Regions from separate parts of the Rhizobium sp. WSM409 genome, predicted to be linked through region 3. Evidence: predicted binding sites of a transcription regulator. Region 3 holds the regulator's gene; each other region holds the start of a gene.
What was found. Region 3 encodes LexA, which represses DNA repair genes until DNA is damaged. Its sites were predicted from a motif close to TGTTCNNNNTGTGTTCNG; they were not measured.

Region 1: a site for LexA is predicted at 2,605-2,622, ahead of AC25BC_RS32245 (ImuA family protein). Genes of this name have one in related genera too.
Region 2: a site for LexA is predicted at 3,774-3,791, ahead of AC25BC_RS14260 (ATP-dependent helicase). Genes of this name have one in related genera too.
Region 4: a site for LexA is predicted at 2,061-2,078, ahead of AC25BC_RS20995 (helicase-related protein). Genes of this name have one in related genera too.

What each region holds. Positions count from the first base shown of each region.
Region 1 covers NZ_JBYGKP010000004.1:276,937-281,946, reverse strand. Annotated here, with positions in the region: gene AC25BC_RS32255 (error-prone DNA polymerase) at 1-371, opposite strand, end outside; gene AC25BC_RS32250 (Y-family DNA polymerase) at 368-1,879, opposite strand; gene AC25BC_RS32245 (ImuA family protein) at 1,800-2,558, opposite strand; gene AC25BC_RS32240 (DUF2231 domain-containing protein) at 3,076-3,513, shown strand; gene AC25BC_RS32235 (PQQ-dependent sugar dehydrogenase) at 3,513-5,010, shown strand, end outside.
Region 2 covers NZ_CM172794.1:2,835,669-2,840,678, forward strand. Annotated here, with positions in the region: gene AC25BC_RS14245 (YeaH/YhbH family protein) at 1-719, opposite strand, end outside; gene AC25BC_RS14250 (PrkA family serine protein kinase) at 732-2,675, opposite strand; gene AC25BC_RS14255 (VOC family protein) at 3,107-3,586, opposite strand; gene AC25BC_RS14260 (ATP-dependent helicase) at 3,834-5,010, shown strand, end outside.
Region 3 covers NZ_CM172794.1:1,761,878-1,766,887, forward strand. Annotated here, with positions in the region: gene AC25BC_RS08935 (ComEC/Rec2 family competence protein) at 181-2,613, shown strand; gene lexA (transcriptional repressor LexA) at 2,594-3,313, opposite strand; gene AC25BC_RS08945 (VOC family protein) at 3,512-4,408, shown strand; gene kdsA (3-deoxy-8-phosphooctulonate synthase) at 4,405-5,010, shown strand, end outside.
Region 4 covers NZ_CM172794.1:4,270,112-4,275,121, forward strand. Annotated here, with positions in the region: gene AC25BC_RS20995 (helicase-related protein) at 1-1,898, opposite strand, end outside; gene AC25BC_RS21000 (DUF3309 family protein) at 2,709-2,864, shown strand; gene AC25BC_RS21005 (YMGG-like glycine zipper-containing protein) at 2,892-3,149, shown strand; gene phbB (beta-ketoacyl-ACP reductase) at 3,739-4,464, opposite strand; gene AC25BC_RS21015 (acetyl-CoA C-acetyltransferase) at 4,536-5,010, opposite strand, start outside.

The sequences.
Region 1 (5,010 bases), on a different replicon from region 3:
GGCACAAGGATTGCAAGCAGCCCCTCGGAGTAGAGAGCGACATCGTCGAGGTTCAAGATGCAGTTCGCCTTGCCGCCCCTGCCCTTGCCAAGCGTGAGGAGCCGGGTGAGCCGCGAATAGGCGCCGCGGTCCGTGGGATAAACGAGAATCGACATGCCCTCCTGCAGATCCAGCCGACACCCAACAACGAGACGGACGCCTGTCGCGCGCGACGCCTCGAGCGCCCGGACGACCCCTGCCAGGCTGTTGCGATCGACAACGCCGAGAGCCTCGATGGCCAGTTCCCTGGCGGTAGAAAAGAGCTCGTCGGCGGAGGACGCGCCACGAAGGAAGCTGAAATGCGTCGTGACCTGGAGCTCGGCGTATCTCATCCGAATATCCCGTGTATGAACCACTTGTGGGAACCTGTTTCGGGATCCATGCCGTCGCCGGAGCGAAAGATCCAGTATCGTTCCCCGCTCTCGTTTTCGATGACGAAGTAGTCGCGCACAGCCTCGAATTCGCTGTCGCGCTTCCACCATTCGCCGAAGACGCGTTCCGGACCGTCCGCACGCTTGACGCGATGACGCTTACCGCGCCAGGTGATGCTGGCCGGCGGATGATCCGGCAGCAGGGCTATCGCCTCGATCCGATCCGGACGCGCAAACAGCCGCACCGGCCGTCGCCAATGGTGGACCCAATCTTCCGTCGCGTCCTCGCCGACCGCGGCGATACGCTGGACGCTGCGCTCCGGGACGTCGGAGGCGACCGGCGCGACCCGGTAGACGCGCTGGCCTCGGTTGCCGAGGACGTCGATCAGCGGTGTGATGTCGGCATCCTCGTCGTCGACAAGCGAGGACGCCTTCTGCTTCTCTTCAAGCGGTTCCGACATCACGGCGACGAGGGTCAGCCTTTCGATCCCGAAACCCGGCTCGATCGTCTGCGTCCGGTCGCGGAACAGTTTCGTCAACCAGGCGATGTCTCGCACCGGCTTGGCGGTTCCCGCTCTGATCGCCTGCCTGGTCCCATCGACCTTGTCGACGATAAGATCGGTCCGGCGGACGCCAAGACCCTTCCGTTGGAGTTCAGCGACGAGCTGAACAATCAGCCGGCCGACATACTTGTCGATCGTTTCCGCTGCACCGATCGGTTCGGCGAACGATCGAACGACCTCGACGAGTTCTGGGCTACGGATCGGATCTATTGGTTCGCGGACGCGACCGAACATCTGGTCGAGACGCCGTCCAATCTCCGGGCCGAAGCGAAGCGCCAAGGGAGCGCGCGGCGTCGCCGAGAGCTCGCCGATAGTCCGGAAGCCGAGCATGCGCAGATCGCCCACGATCTTCTCGGGTAGCCGCAGCAGAGAGATCGGAAGTCGCTCGACCGCCAGGATGGTCTTGCCACTCGGGACGATGACAGTTTCGCGGTTGATGGCGCGGGCACATGCGTGAGCCGCGCCCCATGTGTCCGCAATGGCGACCCGTGCCGTCAGGCCCTTGGCGCGAAACCGATTGGCGATGCTCGTCAACATGCGCTCCTCGCCGCCCTGCAGATGGTCGGCGCCCTCCGTATCGATGACCATGCCGTCCGGCGCGTCGACGGCGACGATCGGCGAATACTGCGTCAGCGCCCACATGGTGACGCGCTCGAGCGCCACGGCATCGGCGGCCGGATCGGCGTCGATCATCCGCAGGCCCTGGAGGATCGCCTGCGCCCTGGCGGCCGGCATGCCGACGTGGAGTCCGGCCTTCCTGGCCGCGGCGTCGGCGGCCGAGACCCAGCGCTTGGATCCGCTCTTCGAAATGACGGCGATCGGCTGCTCAACGGGAATGGCGGGATCGGCCCGCCTGATCCTGTCGGTCGACAGATCGGGAAAAAATATCGATACGACCCTTGGCATCGCAGGCTCCTACTTCGAACTCGGCACACTCACCCGCTTTCACCCTCATCAGTTCCAAAAACCACCTCGCCCGCCCGACGCCTGGAACCGGCAGCTCCTCACTCGGAATGACGCTCACCCTCCAGCGCGTGGTCGCGGCCGTCGGCTGCCCGAAGTCGCTGGCCTCGGTCTGCCGTCGCCACCGCCGCACCGCGAGCGCCATCGTGCCGGTCTTCTCGGCGGCAAGTTGCAGCCGGCGCGACGCCGCCATCGGCAGGCGGACGATCTCGCCAATCACCGCGCCGAGCCCGCCGTACGAGAGGCCCGCCTCCATGTTGGCAAGGACGTCCTCTTCCTTGTCGGACTCGACGAAGACCACCCGGTTCGGATGCAGCCCCGCCTGCGCCAGGGCCGGGAAGAACAGATCGGGACGTGTCAGGCACCAGACGATCTTGCCTTTCGTACGCGCGGCAATGCCGGCCACGAACAGGGCGGCGGCCGCGCCATCGACGGTGCCGGCCCCGCCGCCAGCGCATTCGTGCAGCGCCCCATGGGCCAATCCGCCGCCCGGAAGCCGCCCGTCGATCTGGGCCACGCCGAAAGGCAAAACGCCTCGCCTGCGCTGACTGGCGCTTTCCAGGTGCGCTATCTGCTCGCGCAGACCGTCGAGGATAGCGATTGGGGCGACGGCTGAGTTCATGATCTCCTTTAACGGCAACCCGTTTTCAGCTTGAGTAACAGCAATATGTTCTGTATCTGTTCTCAAGACGTAAATGAGTCAACGCGCATATGACGCGCTAAAGTTGAGCACGAGTGCGACGCAGAAAAATCGACAGCGGATTCAATCGGATGATGAGGAAGGAATATTTTCGGAGGCGCCGAACGCCCCTTGTGGACGATGGGCTTCAGGCCAGACATTGCGCCATATCACGACCGGCAAACTGTTATTCTCGAACGGGACGCCTGGGCCGATTGGCTCGATCCGGCCTTCTCGGCCAAGTCGCTGATCGAGCCCTGCCGCCCGGCCCGCTTTCCATCGAACAAGTCGGCTGAGCTGCAAACCGGCTGGCTAAGGAGTACTTTCTTCTTCGCTCTCTGCTGGGGCCGACCATGCTCTTTCAGGCGGGCAGTTCGTGCAGCACGCACCGTAACGGAACCATATGCTCTCGCCGCGGGTTGGATAGGCATCTCCCAGCTCTCAGTTTCACGGAGCATCCATGGCTATATCTTCTACAAGCAATCGAGACTCGGCCGCCTATCCGCTTCAGTCGCTCTTTGTCCCGTTTCCCTTCGTCTGCTTCACGCTCGCGCTTGCGACCGATATCGCTTTCTGGCAGACCGGCAATCTGATGTGGCAGAATTTCTCTGCATGGTTGCTGTTCGCTGGGCTTATGTTGGGCTCGCTTGCGATTCTGGCCGGATTGATGGATCTGATGCGTCGCCGCACGCGCCCTTTACGGCCGCCGTTCCTGTCCGCCCTTCTCTATCTAATCATACTGAGCCTCGCCTTTGCCAACAACCTTATCCATGCCGGCGATGGATGGACGGCCGTCGTCCCATACGGACTGATGCTTTCGGCCGTCACCTTTGTCTTGTGCCTGGTGGCCGCGGCAATTTCCGCCCGCAAATATGCCAGACTGGCCTGGAGGATATGATGAAGAAGTCCCAGATTCTCGGCGCTTCGGTTCTGTCGATATCTGTCGGCGTCGGTCTTGCGGCTTACGCCCAGAGCGGAGATTTTGACATCTCTCAGCAGATCGGACCGAACCCCGTGCTCCCAGATCCAGCCCCTTCCCTGCTGCCTGATCTGAAGGTAGCGGAGGTCGTTGGCTGGAAGGATGGTGAGACGCCGGCCGCACCGAACGGTTTGACGGTCACTGCTTATGCCAAGGACCTCGCCAATCCAAGGACAGTCCACACCTTGCCGAACGGCGACGTACTGGTAGTTCAGGCGCGTGGCCCGTCAGGCGAACCGGCCTCCCGGCCGAAGGATTTGATCAGAGGCTGGATCATGTCCATCGCTCATGGCGACGGCGGCGAGCAGAAGGAAAGCAACATCATCACACTGCTGCGTGACGCCAACCGCGACGGCAAGGTGGATGAGAGGCACGATCTGCTGAAGAAACTCGATTCGCCGTTCGGCGTCGCCTGGGTCGACAACACGCTCTATGTCGCCTCGACGTCCGCCATTCTCGCCTACCCCTATGAACTTGGGCAGAATGAAATCACCGCCCAACCGAAAACCATCACGCCCCTGCCCGGTGGTCCGATCAATCATCATTGGACCAAGGATCTGGCGCTCAGCCCCGATGGGCAGATGCTCTACGTTTCGGTCGGCTCGAATTCCAATATCGTCGAGAATGGGCTTGAAGCAGAAAAGGGCCGTGCGGCGATCTGGCAGGTCGACCGGCGCACCGGCGCGGCGCGCGTCTTCGCCTCAGGTCTGCGCAATCCGAACGGCCTCGCCTTCAACCCTGAGACAGGTTCGCTCTGGACGGTCGTCAATGAGCGCGACGAACTTGGTCCGAACCTCGTTCCCGATTACATGACCTCGGTTAAGGAAGGCGGCTTCTACGGCTGGCCCTGGAGCTATTACGGCAACCATGTCGATGCGCGCGTGCATCCGCCGCGTCCGGACATGGTCGAAAGGGCGACGCCACCGGATTATGCCCTGTCGAGCCATGTCGCGGCCCTTGGATTGGCCTTCTCGATGAATTCAGCGCTGCCGGCCGCCTACGCCAATGGCGCCTTCATCGGAGAGCACGGCAGCTGGAACCGGGACAGCTTCAATGGCTACAAGGTGGTGTACGTACCATTCGAGGCCGGGAAGCCATCCGGCAAGGCGCAGGACGTCGTCACGGGCTTTATCCAGGACGACCAAGCGAAGGGACGGCCGGTCGGAGTCGGGATCGACGGGACGGGAGCTCTGCTCGTCGCAGATGACGCCGGCAACACCGTCTGGCGCGTTGCTTCGTCCGACGGCAAGATTACGCCGCAGCCCATCGGCACGGACCAGGTTTCGGCAAATCGGCAAGTCTCGACTGATGCGACGGCGGGCGGGACCGCCGATATGAATCCTGGCATCGGAACCGAAAGGACGGGTTCGACCCCTCAATCGCAGATGCCGGCAGCCCCGGCAGATGAACGCCCGA
Region 2 (5,010 bases), 1.1 Mb from region 3:
ACCGCCTTCGCCACAGGCTTCGGCTCGTTTTCGAAGCGGCGATATCGCACGTCGAGCGGATCGATATAGGGGATGCGCCGACTTTTTTCCGTCAGGGACTTGAGTTTTGCCTCAAGCGCCAGGCGGCTCTCGTCGTCCTCGCATTCCTCGATCTGCCGCTGCAGGGCTTCGATCTCTTCGCGGCGCGGACGGTGAAGCGCGACGCGGCGCATCATCGCGAGCCTCGTCGTGCGACCGACGGCGATGTTGGACGGCGATCCCGACACGGAATAGCCGGCCCGCGATGGAGTTTCCTCCTCGGTTTCGGCCAGACGCCGTTTGGCAAGGTCGGGCAGTTCCAGGTCGTCCAGAAACACATCGAGGAATTCTTCGCGCGTCAGCACGAAGCGGAAGCCATCCTCACCATCGCCCTCACCCGCATCCTTGGGTTTTCCGCCCCTGCTCCCCGGCGGGCGCGGAAGAATGTCGCCTTCGACGAAGGCCCTGTTTCCAGGCAGGATATGATCGCGGATGCCGCCGTCGCCCCTTCTCAAGTTCGGCTCGGCCATTCCATCGATCGGCAGGCTGATTTCCCCGCCGTCGAGCACATCGCGAATGTTCCGGTTTTGCAGAGAACGCTTTACCGCCTGCTGCACAGCGCCTTTCATGCGCCGAAGAAACCGTTGCCGATTTTCCAGACTTTTACCGCGCGGATTTAGCCGACGGTCGACAATGTGCATATTGGCTCCACATTAACTTGCCTGTTTGACGCGCATGTACCATTCGACGAGGCGCCGAACCTGCCTCTCCGTGTAACCCCGCGCGGCCATGCGCGAGACGAATTCGCTGTGCTTCTTTTCCGTTTCGGAATCCTTCTTCGATCCGAAGGAAATGACCGGCAAAAGATCTTCGACCTGCGAGAACATTCGCTTTTCGATGACTTCCCGGATTTTCTCGTAGCTCGTCCATGACGGATTCTTTCCGCCGTTGGCTGCCCGCGATCTCAAGCAGAACTTGACGATTTCGTTGCGGAAATCCTTCGGATTGGCAATTCCCGCCGGCTTTTCGATTTTCGTCAGTTCCTGGTTGAGGAGCTCGCGATCGAGTAGCTGGCCGGTATCGGGATCCTTGAAGTCCACGTCTTCGATCCAGGCATCGGCATAGTCGACGTAGCGGTCGAACAGATTCTGTCCGTAATCCGCATAGGACTCAAGATAGGCCTTCTGGATTTCATTTCCAATGAACTCTGCGTAACGCGGCGCAAGATCGGCCTTGATGAATTCCAGATATCGCTTCTCGACATCGTCGGAAAACTGCTCGCGGCGGATCGACTGCTCCAGCACATACATCAGATGAACTGGATCGGCGCCAATATCCGTGGTGTCGTGATTGAAAGTGGAGGCGAGCACCTTGAAGGCGAAGCGGGTCGATATGCCGTCCATGCCCTCGTCGATGCCGGCGGCATCCCGATATTCCTGGACACTGCGGGCGCGCGGATCCGTCTCCTTCAGGCTTTCGCCGTCATAGGTGCGCATCTTCGAGAAGTATGTCGAATTCTCATGCTTGCGCAGACGCGACAGCACGGAGAAGCGGGCCAGCATTTCGAGCGTCGCCGGAGCGCATGGTGTATCCGCGAGTTCCGATCCCTCGATCAGCTTCTCGTAGATCTTCTGCTCTTCCGTCACGCGCAGGCAATAGGGCACCTTGATCACGCAAATACGGTCAATGAAGGCTTCGTTGTTCTTGTTGGCCTTGAAGGTTTGCCATTCCGCTTCGTTCGAATGCGCAAGGACGATGCCGGTGAAGGGTATGGCGCCGATGTTCTCGGAGCCGATATAGTTCCCCTCCTGCGTCGCCGTCAGCAGCGGATGCAGCATCTTGATCGGCGCCTTGAACATCTCGACGAACTCGAGCACGCCCTGATTGGCGCGATTGAGGCCGCCAGAATAGCTGTAGGCATCGGGATCGTTTTGGGAATAAGTCTCCAGCTTGCGGATATCGACCTTGCCGACCAGCGACGAGATATCCTGATTGTTCTCGTCTCCAGGCTCGGTCTTGGCGATCGCAATTTGGCGCAACCGCGAAGGCTGTACTCTGACGACACGGAAGCGGGAAATATCGCCCCCAAAATCATCGAGCCGCTTCAGGCACCAAGGGCTCATCAGTCCGCTTAGGCGTCGCAGGGGAATGCCGTATTGCTCCTGCAGGAGCGATCCCATCGTGTCCGGGTCGAAGAGGTTGAGCGGACTTTCGAAAACGGGGCTGATCTCGTCACCCGCCTTCAGCACGTAGATCGGATGAAGCTCCATCAGCAGCTTCAGCCGCTCAGCCAGAGATGACTTGCCGCCGCCGACCGGGCCGAGCAGATAGAGGATCTGTTTGCGCTCCTCGAGCCCCTGCGCCGCGTGCCGGAAGAATGAAACGATTCGTTCGATTGTCTCTTCCATGCCGTGGAAGCCGACAAAGGCCGGATAAATCCGGATGGTCCGGTTCATGAATATCCGACCGAGGCGCGTGTCCCTGGCGGTGTCGACCATCTGCGGTTCGCCTATCGCGGCGAGCAGGCGCTCGGTCGCATTGGCATAGGCAAGCGGTTCTTTTTTACAAAGGTCGAGATAATCCGAGATCGACATATCGGTCTCGCGACGCGCATCATAACTGCGGGTGAACGCATCAAATACGGATTCGCTCAGCATGGGCCCTCCATTCAAGGTTAATGCCACAGGCTTCAGGTGTCCTTATAACCATCGAGATGGCCATGACGTTCCTGAGAATCAATAGTTTCGTCGGTTATTCCACGCTCACCGGCCGTTTCTAGCAATGCACGAAATTGTGCATCCACCGGTTCTTTAATTACTCTACGAAACTGTTGGTCAGTATAGTGGAGAAAGACGCCATCGCGGTATCAGCACATTTCACGACGTGACAGAAAGATGAAAAAGGTGTGCAATGTCGCCCGTGATTCGAGGTCTCGAAAATCAGCGGTCGGCAGGCGGAGAGCCAGCTTCGATCGGTGAATATCGATGTGCGACGGGCCATATGACGTTCGAAAACTTGGGATATTCTTAGAGAAATGGGCGCATGACGATCATGCGCTGGATATTGCGATCATCTCTCCGCAGGCCTCTCAGCCGTTGAACGCATCCTCGAGCGCGGCGACATCGATCTTGACCATGCCGAGCATCACTTCGGTCACGCGCCTGGCCCGCTCACGGTCGCTGTCGGCGATCATCTCCGAGAGCACACGCGGCACGATCTGCCAGGAAAGGCCCCAGCGGTCCTTCAGCCAGCCGCAGGCCTCCGGCGTGCCGCCATTGCCTAAGAAAGCATCCCATATCCGATCGATCTCGGCCTGGCTTTCCACGAGAATCGCGATCGAGAAGGAATGGTTGAAACTATCGAGCGGGCCGGCCTTCATGGCCAGGAAGGCCTGGTCAGCGAGCGTGAACTCGATCAGCTCGACGCTGCCGGGAGGCCCGCTCGGCGTTTCCGCCGGCAATATGGTGGTGCGGCCCATCTTCCTGGAGTCCGGGATGACAGACACGTAGAATTCGACGGCTTCGCGGGCTTCCTCGGCGAACCAGAGATTTGAAACGATCTTCGGCATGAAACGGCCTCCTTGTTGACGGGTGTTGATCCGGACAGCTGTCCGATGACCCAAGGACGCCTCACCGGCGCCTGATCCGACAGGCCGCGATTGGTATTTTCAGCCCCGCCCGCCCGCATCGCGGCTACAGCCGGGCTCGGCGGCGGCATTACCGCCCGCAACATACCGCCTGGAATAGCGCCGGCTCGGGAATGAAAGCAGAACATCTTTTCTGGTCTTTCCTTCCCGAATCACTACATTACGCGCCATGAGCAATAGTTTCGACGATATGCCCTTCTTCGACGAAGAGCCGGGCGAGATGGCGCGCAAGCCGCAGCCGCCTGCCGCACCCGCCGAACGGGCGCCCGCCGCCGGTGGCGGCATCGCCGCCCGCGCCATGGCGGCTCGCGACGGCGGCAAGCGACCGGATTATCTCGCCGGGTTGAACCCCGAGCAGACCGAAGCCGTCGAAACGCTTGAAGGCCCCGTCCTCGTGCTCGCCGGCGCCGGCACCGGCAAGACGCGCGTACTGACGACCCGCATCGCCCATATCCTCAACACCGGCCGCGCCTTCCCCTCGCAGATCCTCGCCGTCACCTTCACCAATAAGGCCGCCCGCGAGATGAAGGAGCGCATCGCGCTGCTCGTCGGCGGCGCCGTCGAAGGCATGCCGTGGCTCGGCACCTTCCATTCGATCGGCGTCAAACTTCTGCGCCGCCACGGCGAGCTTGTCGGCCTGCGCTCCGATTTCACCATTCTCGACACCGACGACGTCGTCCGCCTCATCAAGCAGCTCATTCAGGCCGAAGGTCTCGACGACAAGCGCTGGCCAGCCAAGCAGTTCGCCGGCATGGTCGATACCTGGAAGAACAAGGGCCTCGGCCCCGCCGACATCCCCGAGGGTGATGCCCGCGCCTTTGCCAACGGCCGTGGCCGCGATCTCTATTTTGCCTATCAGGCGCGCCTGACGACGCTGAACGCCTGCGACTTCGGCGACCTGCTGATGCATCCGATCGCGATCTTCCGCAAAAACCCGGATCTCCTGAAGGAATATCACGGCCGCTTCCGCTATATCCTCGTCGACGAGTACCAGGATACCAACACGGCCCAGTACATGTGGCTCAGGCTTCTCGCTCAGCGCCCTAAGGGCGAGCTGCAGAACGTCTGCTGCGTTGGCGACGACGATCAGTCGATCTATGGCTGGCGCGGCGCCGAGGTCGACAATATCCTGCGTTTCGAGAAGGATTTCCCCGGCGCCAAGGTCATCAAGCTCGAGCGCAACTATCGTTCGACCGAACATATCCTCGGGGCCGCCGCCCATCTGATCGCCCATAATGAAGGTCGCCTCGGCAAGACGCTGTTCACCGACCGCTCCGATCCGGACGACGCCAAGGTGCAGGTCCACGCCTCCTGGGACTCGGAGGAGGAAGCCCGCGCCATCGGCG
Region 3 (5,010 bases):
TGTGCAATGCGGTATCACCTTTTAGGCACTGCAGCGATGAGCCACACGCATATCGGAAGCCGATGATTCGACTGGTCTTTTGGGGCTCGCGATTTTGCCTCATATTTCAATCGATTATGCTTGCCGGATTTGATTGGAGGTTGCATTCTGACTGCCTTCGCAGCCGGGCTTGGGCGGTTCATGCAGGAGTTGACGTCAGTCGAATTGCGGCCGGAAACAGGCGAAGGCCTTGCCGGCTCCTCCAATTTTTCACCACCAGTCGTGGTGACGCGACCGGCAAGGACGCAGTCGGCAATACCATTGCGCCACCGGCTGCCGGCCGCAGCCTCGCACTTGCTGCGTGCCGGCATGCGCATGCTGGGCGAGGAGACGGACCATGGCCGCCTGCTGCTGTTCTCGCCGGTCTTCCTCGGCGCCGGGTCAGCCATCTGGTTTCTCGCGGCATCGGATTTTCCGCTCACTGCATCGCTGCTCTGCCTGTTGGTGCTGACCGTCGCAGTTCTCATCGCCAGCCGCAACCGGGCGGCATTGCGGGCAGCGCTGCTGGCGCTTTCGCTCGTGGCTTGCGGCATAGTCTCGGCGCAGTTCGAGAGCTGGCGGGCTTCGACCGTGATCCTCGATTCATCAGTGACGACGACGGTGACCGGCCGCGTCGAGCGGCGCGAAGGCGATGGTCGCGGCCGGTGGCGCTACATTCTTGCCGTCACCGGCACTGAAGCGCCTCAGGTCAAGCGGCCGCCGGAACGCATCACCGCCATCGCCCGCGGTGCGGACGCAGCCTTCGAGATCGGCGATATCATCACCGGCAGGGCGCGGCTGACGCCGCCGGCGGGCCCAGCACTTCCCGAGCTCAACGACTTCTCCTTCAGTGCCTATTTCGACGGCATCGGCGCCAACGGCTTCTTCTACGGTGCACCGACGAAGGTCGATGCGCAGGCAGGTCCGCAGGCTGCAAGATCGGCGGTGGAAGCGCTGCTCGAAGGGCTCTACCGGCTGCGCAGCGGCATTGGCGACCGGATAAGGTCGATCCTGCCCGGCGATACCGGCGCTTTTGCCGCCGCACTGGTGACGGACGAGCGGCGCGCCATCTCGGATGCGACGACGGAGGCACTACGCCAGTCCGGTCTGGCTCATATCATCGCCATCTCCGGTCTCAACATGGCGCTGTCGGCCGGCATCTTCTTCGTCGGCTTTCGGATGCTGCTCAGCATCTTTGCCGGTATCGCTGAGGCCTACCCGACGAAGAAGATCGCTGCCGCCGGCGCGCTCATCGCCGTTACTGCCTATTTCCTGATTTCGGGCTTTGCGGTCTCTGCCGAGCGCGCTTTCATCATGATGGCCATCATGTTGATTGCCGTCTTCTTCGACCGGCCGTCGATCAGCCTGCGCAATGTCGCGCTTTCCGCCCTCGTCATCATCCTCATTTCACCGTCCGAGGTCTTAGGTCCGAGCTTCCAGATGTCCTTTGCCGCGACATTGGCGCTGGTCTCGGGTTATCAGTTGTGGAAGGACCGGCGCGTCCGCGAAAACGCCTTTCTGAAGCTACCTATCATCAGGCCCGTCGTTACGGTTGCCGGTTTCTTCGGCGGCGTCTTCCTGACTTCGCTGATCGGCGGTTTTTCCACCGCGCTGTTTTCGATCGAGCATTTTCATCGCCTGACCGCCTACGGCCTGCCGGCAAACCTCGCGACGATGCCGATCATCTCCTTCATCGTCATGCCGGCCGGCTTGCTGGCGATGCTGCTCATGCCTTTCGGTCTGGATGTTTTGCCCTGGAAGGTCGTCGGATTCGGCCTCGATCTGGTGATCGCGGTCGCAAAGACGGTGTCCGGCTGGGATGGCAATATCGACGTCGGCCGCTTGCCCGCCTGGTATTTCGCGGTCGCCGTGGCAGGCTTTCTGCTGCTGACGCTGCTCCGCACCCGGCTGCGCCATATCGGCACATCAATCATCGCGGTCGCAACGCTCATCCTGTTGCTTCTACCGGTTCCCCGGCCGCCGGATCTGGTGATTTCGGAGGATGGCAGTCTCGTCGCGGTGGTCGAAGCGGCAGCAATGGCTTCCAACCGTGAAAGACCACCGGATTTCATCTTCGACCAGTGGCAGAGAGCCCTGGTCCTGCCGAGACATGATCCGCCGAAGATGCTGGATGGTCCTGCTATCCCGCAGGTAGGAGAAGACCGCCGCGTCAAGCTTTCCCGCGATCAGCAGAACGAAGCGAGGACAGCGATGCGGGCGGCCGCAGCGGCCGGTGAAGCAAACCGCTTTTCCTGCGTCAAGAGGGCCTGGTGCGCATCAAGGCTTGGCAATGGTCGTGTGGTTGCTGTCATCGACAATGCCGCCTATCTCGGCCCGGCATGCGACGCGGCCGATATCATCGTGACGTCGGTCCGCCTGCGTTTCAACAGCTGCCGCTCAGGTGCGACGCTCTTCACCGGCGAGACGCTGCGCAGGACCGGATCCATCGAGTTGCGCTTCGCGGACGCCGGCCTGGAGGTGGCAACCGCATTTGACGCATTGTCGCGACCATGGATGCGCCATCGCGCCTTTGACTGGCGCAGCAACAGCTTTACCGAATCCGGCCTAACCGATGTCAGTGATAGCGGCGAATGAGGCCGACGAGTTTGCCCTGCACCTTAACACGGTCTGGTCCGAAAATCCGGGTCTCGTAAGCCGGGTTGGCCGCTTCCAGTGCGATCGAGGCGCCCTTGCGGCGGAAGCGCTTGAGTGTCGCTTCTTCGTCATCGACGAGTGCAACAACAATGTCGCCAGGACTTGCGGTGCTGCCATTGCGGATGATCACGGTGTCGCCGTCGAAGATGCCGGCGTCGATCATCGAATCGCCCTTGACCTCCAGGGCATAATGTTCACCGGAACCGAGCATGTCGGCCGGAACGGCGATGTCGTGGGTGTTGTTCTGGATCGCCGAGATCGGCACACCGGCGGCGATTCTGCCCATGACCGGCACGGAAACCGAGTTGCCGTTGTCGGCGACGGGTTTTGCGGGAGCAGGGGCGGCGACCGGCTGAGGTTTGCCCAGGCTGCCTTCGATGACGCTCGGCGAAAAGCCGCGCCGCGGCTGGATGCTGGGGCTGTAGGCCTCCGGAAGCTTGATGACCTCGAGCGCACGGGCGCGGTTCGGTAGGCGGCGAATGAAGCCTCTCTCCTCGAGCGCCGTAATCAGGCGATGAATCCCGGACTTCGAGGCGAGGTCCAGAGCATCCTTCATTTCGTCGAAAGATGGCGGAACGCCGGATTCCTTCATGCGCTCATGAATGAAAAGGAGAAGCTCCTGTTGTTTGCGCGTGAGCATCGACGTTGTGACCTCGTGATTGAAACAAATCCAGAACAGACACTATATGTTCCATATGTGTTCCGCAAGTAGCTAAATTTCCGTAAAACTTGGCGCCAACTCGTTGAGATTTTTATTTTCATTCGCCGGATTGGCACAGAAGTCTTGCGTTGAGGGAAGCGCTGTCGCACATCTCTTGCCGTGTCAGGGAGGGATATCATGAACGAGCACTCCGCCAAACCGCACCCGCTGGATCATGTCGTGCTGCCGGTCGTCAATATCGATCTGGCGCGCGAGAGGCTCGGCAAGCTCGGCTTCACCGTTGCCCCCGATGCGCGCCATCCCTTCGGAACGGAGAATGCCTGCGTCTTCTTTGCTGACAAGACCTATCTGGAGCCGCTCGGGATTGCGAGCGTCGAGGAGAGCGAGGCGTCGGCGCGCCAAGGCAATGTCTTCACCGCCCGCAATCAGGCTTTCCGCTTCCGCTGCGGCGCGGAGGGGCTTTCGGGGCTGGCTTTTGGCAGCAAGGATGCCGGCATCGATCATCAGAATTTCGTCGGTAACGGATCGAGCGCCGGCGAGATGCTGCAGTTCACCCGGCCGATGACGATGCCGGACGGTTCTGAGACGATTGCCGGCTTCAAGCTGGCTTTTGCCGGCGATCTGCGCGCGCCTGATCTCCTGCTATTTACCGTCGAGCGCGTCAATCCGCTGCCGGCCGACCGCGCCGTGCTGGAGACGCATGCCAATGGCGTCACCGGCATAGTCGAGATAGCGCTTTGCGCGCCTGATGCTGCCGCCTTCGCTGCCTTCGTCAGCCTCGCCGTGGTGCAATCGGCAGTCGAGAAAACCGGTTTCGGCGTCAATATCCCGGCGTCGAATGCCAAAATCAGCCTGATGACGGCGGAAGGGTTGGAGGCCTATTTCGACATCGTCGGCTCATCCGCAGATCGTGGCCTGCGCGGCCGGGCAATCCTCTTCGCTGTCGCCGATCTTGCCGTGACAGAAGCGCATTTGGCTGCTAACGGGGTGACATACGCGCGCAAGAACAATCGCATTCTGGTGAAGCCCGCGCCCGGGCAGGGCACGCTCTTCGCCTTCGAGGAAACACGATGAGCACTGATACGAATTCCGAAGTCAGGATCGGCGAAGGCCAAGGCCAGGTCAGCTTTTCCAATACCGGCCGCCTGTCGCTGATTGCCGGTCCCTGCCAGATGGAGAGCCGCGACCACGCCTTCATGGTCGCCGGCACGCTGAAGGAGCTTTGCGGCAAGCTCGGCATCGGCCTCGTTTACAAGAGCTCCTTCGACAAGGCGAACCGCACCTCGCTGTCGGCCGAACGCGGTATCGGGATTGAAAAAGGCATGGAGGTCTTTGCCGACCTCAAAAAGGAGTTCGGCTTTCCCGTCCTGACCGACGTTCATACCGCCGAGCAATGCGCGGAGGTGGCAAAGGTCGTCGACGTCCTGCAGATCCCGGCCTTCCTCTGCCGCCAGACCGACCTTCTCATCGCCGCCGCCAAGACCGGCCGCGTCGTCAATGTCAAGAAGGGCCAGTTCCTCGCTCCCTGGGATATGAAGAATGTTCTGAAGAAGCTCAACGCCAGCGGCAATCCGAACGTGCTGCTTTGCGAGCGCGGCGCCTCCTTTGGTTACAATACGCTGGTTTCCGACATGCGCTCGCTGCCGATCATGGCGGCGATGGGTGCGCCCGTTGTC
Region 4 (5,010 bases), 2.3 Mb from region 3:
CCCTGCAGATCTTCGGCGCGCGACAGATCATCGAGCGGCTTCAGCACCGTGCTGATATGATGATTGACGAAGCGCTCGATGCGGGCAGCAACGTGATCGCGGGCATTGCCCGTCAATTGTTCGTCGGCCAGCAGGATCACGCGCGGACGCATGATGTGATCGCTGCCCGAAAGCCGCGCCACCGGGTCGCCCAGCCAACGGATCAACCCATCCGAACCGATCACAAGATCGCTGTTGCCGGCGGCATGCATCCGGGCCGCGCGGGCTTCGAACTCGAGCCCGAGCGCCTTCTGCGACGCAGCCTGAACCGCCTTGGCATCCGGTCCGTCCGTTCCCGCCACCGGCGTGAAACGGAACCCGCTCAATTGCCCTACATGATGTCCTTCAACGAAGACATCACCATTCACACTGATTTCAGCTTCCAGCATCGCATTCTCTCTCAGGCGCTTCATGAGCACAGATGTCCTGCGATCAACAAAGCGTTTCGTCAACCTTTCATGTAACGCGTCGGACAATCGATCTTCGATTTCCCGCGTCTTTTCCTGCCAGTGTGTCGGATCGGCAAGCCAACCGGGCCGATTCGAAACGTAGGTCCAGGTCCTTATCTGCGCGATTCGCGCCGAAAGCGTGTCAATTTCCCCATCTGTTCGATCGGAGCGATGAACCTGCTCCGCAAGAAACTGCTCATTCACCGTGCCATAGCGGACAAGATCGGAAAAGAGGGTCGCGATAAGATCGGCATGTTGTGCTGGGGTGATACGCCGATAATCGGGAAGCGCGCAAGCCTCCCAGAGTTTTTCGACGCGCGCCGGCCTGTCGGCGAGATCGATGACCTCGGGATAGCGCGAAAGCTGTTCCAGCGCCTGCTGGTCGACCGCAGGCAGCGCCCGCGTCAGCCCCGGCACGCGCGGTCCCACCTCAAGGCTGGCGCGCAGCGATGCGATTGAGGAGAAGTCCATCTCCGTCGTCCGCCACTGCAAAACCTTGACGTTGTCGAATTCGTGCCCCTCGATGCGCTGCACCAGTTCGTCGTCGAAGGGCGAGACCTGTCCGGTGACGCCGAAGGTCCCGTCCCGCACATGCCGCCCGGCGCGCCCGGCGACCTGGCCGAGTTCGCCTGGATTGAGATTGCGGAACTGGTAACCGTCGAACTTCCGGTCCTGGGCAAAGGCGACGTGATCGACATCGAGGTTGAGGCCCATGCCGATCGCATCGGTCGCCACCAGATATTCGACGTCGCCCGCCTGATAAAGCGCCACCTGCGCATTGCGGGTGCGCGGGCTGAGCGCGCCGAGCACCACCGCCGCGCCGCCGCGCTGCCGGCGGATGAGCTCGGCGATGGCATAGACCTCGTCGGCAGAGAAGGCGACGATGGCCGAGCGCTGCGGCAGCCGGGTGATCTTCTTCTGCCCGGCATAGAAAAGATGCGAAAGCCGCGGCCGCTCGACGATAGTGATGCCGGGCAGGAGCTGCTGCAGGATCGGCCGCATCGTCGCCGCGCCGAGCAGCAGCGTTTCCTCGCGGCCGCGCAGATGCAGGATACGGTCGGTGAAGATATGGCCACGCTCGAGATCGCCGGCGAGCTGCACCTCGTCGATCGCGACGAAGGCGGCCCTGGTCTCGCGCGGCATCGCTTCGACAGTGCAGACGGAAAAACGCGCATTGGGCGGCGAAATCTTTTCCTCGCCGGTGACCAGCGCCACATTCTGTGCGCCGACCTTCTCCACCACCCGCGTATAGACCTCGCGCGCCAGCAGCCGGAGCGGCAGGCCGATCACGCCCGTCCCGTGCGCAACCATGCGCTCGATGGCATAATGGGTCTTGCCGGTATTGGTCGGTCCGAGCACCGCGGTCACACCGCGCCCACTCAGAATCATCGGCTGCGAAATCAGAGTCATGAGTCCATGCAAATGAGGCGGGGTGGCCCCAGAAAATCTCGACTCCTCGATGGAAGCTGGACAACACATGGACAGCTGCCGTCGCAAACGCAAGGGCAGATTTCAAAATGCCTCGGGGATTACGACCTTTGCGAGTCCTGCGGAACGCCCGAATTTCCGATTCGGAACAGCGCAAGAACGAATCAGCGACGAATCGATGACTCTCGCTGATTCAGCTTTTGTTCACGGCTAAGTATTGATTTTGAATCACTTTTTCCCACTAGATGCTGAATCGCGAGACTCTCTCCTGTTCGCACTTTCGCCGTCGTGAGCGACAATCTTCGCCCGATTTTGAACAGGCAAAAATCCGCCCGAAATTAACCTCTCGACCAAAGCCTGAACGAATCGGAGACGAATCGCTCACTCCATCGTTTTCGCCTTTCGTTCACGGCCACATCTGGTAGCGCTATCAGGCCCCGGCACTAGACGCGGATCAGCGGCAGAGCCCTTCGTCCCGCTCCGCCGCACCAAAATTAATCTTTTTGGGAGCCGGATTCAGACGGCGTTAAGTCGGGGACGGCCAATTGTGGCGCGCCGATCAAAAACGGAACGAATCGCTGACGAATCGGCGACATCGCGATTTTCCCGCTTTGTTCACCGCAACATATTGTATTTAAATGTCTTTTTAACCATAGCGGCAATTTTCGGAAATGACGGAAATTAAACCGTGAATCAGGCTTCGTCACATTTCCAGAGCTTAACCGGGAACAAAAATCGCCAATACGTGTTTCTAGTCCATCCAAATTGCGGATGAAATGAAGGAAACACACCATGCTTGGCACGATACTACTTGTTATCCTCATTCTGCTCTTGATCGGAGCCTTGCCGAATTGGGGTTATAGCCGTGGCTGGGGCTATGGACCTTCTGGCGGTTTGGGGCTAGTTCTCGTGATTATCATTATCCTTGTACTAATGGGCCGCGTCTAAAGGCCAACTAACCTGGGGAGTTACGACATGATGAAGAAGATTGTTCTTATTGGTGCGCTCGTCGGCGCGCTCGCATCCTGCACAGCGACCGAGCAAGGCACGGCGATCGGCGCCGGCACCGGCGCGGTTATCGGCGGTGTCGTCACCAACAGCTGGGGTGGTGCCGCCGTCGGCGCCGTTGCCGGCGGCCTGACCGGCGCTCTGATCGGCCAGTCGGTCGAACGCCGCGGCTACTGCGTCTATCGCGACCGCTACGGCCGCCGCTACGAGGCTCGTTGCCGCTAATCGGCACAAGCATATCGGACTCCCAACGGGCGCTTCGGCGCCCGTTTTCTTTGTCGGTCGATCCGTCAACGAGACGTTGACATTCGGTTGCGAAAGTCAAACCTAGCGCCGCCCAACGGGGAGTCACATATTTCCTTCAGAGCATGATGCCGAAAAGTGTGAGCGGTTTTCGTACGACATCATGCTCTCACTATAAATGCAGAACAGGATGATCCTAGGCCGACCCGGCCTAAGATCATCCTGTTCTGGAGCGCAACGGACAGGCAGGGCCGCCCGGCGCACCCAAAAGGAAACGCTTCCATGATTCAGATTTTGCTGAATTCCCTCATCGCGTCGGCTTTCCTGACAACCGCGATATCAGCGTTCAGCAGCGATGATCGTTCGCTGCGCAAAATACCGGCCAGAGTTAGGCCACAGCGACGTCCGAACACAGACCGCCGCTCTTGATCTTCCCGAAACAGCGCGACTGCTCCGGTCACAAAGTCGCAACCGGCATCACGAGACGCCCACAAACAGCGATGGCGCGATCCTGCCGGACGCGCCATCGCTTTGAATCTAATTCCTACTGTCGACGTGAAGACAGAAATGCCTAGGCGAAGAACTGTCCGCCATTGGCCGTCAGCGTCGAACCGGTGATGAAGCCGGCATCGTCGGAGACGAGGAAGGTGACGCAGCGCGCGATCTCTTCCGGTTCGCCGAGCCGACCGACGGGGATCTGCGGAATGATACGTTCGTTCAGCACCTTCTCCGGCACGGCAAGCACCATTTCCGTTCCGATGTAACCGGGGCAAATGGCGTTGACGGTGATGTTCTTGTTCGCCCCCTCCTGAGCCAGTGCCTTGGTAAAACCGAGATCGCCCGCCTTGGCCGCCGAATAATTCACCTGGCCCATCTGGCCCTTTTGCCCGTTGATCGACGAGATATTGACGATACGACCGAAGCTGCGGTCACGCATGCCGGTCCAGACCTGATGCGTCATGTTGAACAGGCCGGTGAGGTTGGTATTGATCACCTCGTGCCATTGTTGCTGCGTCATCTTGTGGAACATCGCGTCGCGGGTGATGCCGGCATTGTTGACGAGGATTTCGACCGGGCCGATCTCGCTTTCGACCCTGGCAACTCCCTCGCCGCAAGCGAGGTAATCCGAAACATCCCATTTGAACACCGGAACGCCGGTAACGTCGTGGAAGGCTTTGGCCTTCTCGTCGTTGCCGGCATAGCTGGCAGCGACCCTGTATCCGGCATTTTTCAGTGCCATGGATATTGCCGCGCCGATGCCGCGTGTACCCCCGGTGACCAAAGCCACTCTGCTCATGTTCCGCTCCCCTTTTGTTTTTCGCCCCGTCGCGTGGCGGGATCTTCAATCAAACATGGATCGTATGCTATTTAAAGCGCTTCAAAGCACATGGCCACACCCATGCCACCCCCGATGCAAAGCGTGGCGAGACCCTTCTTAGCGCCGCGGCGCTTCATTTCGAACAGCAGCGTGTTGAGAACGCGCGCACCGGAGGCGCCGATCGGATGGCCGATCGCGATCGCTCCGCCATTGACGTTGACGATCGACGGATCCCACCCGAGATCCTTGGTGACGGCACAGGCTTGCGCCGCGAAGGCCTCATTGGCTTCGACGAGATCAAGATCGTTGACCGACCAGCCGGCCTTCTCGAGCGCCTTGCGCGAAGCCGGGATCGGTCCGGTGCCCATGATCTGCGGATCGACACCCGCCGTTGCCCAGGAAACGATGCGGGCGAGCGGCTGGACCCCGCGCCGGACCGCCTCCGCTTCGCTCATCAGCACCGCCACAGCGGCACCGTCGTTGAGGCCGGACGCGTTCGCGGCCGTGACCGTGCCGTCCTTGTCG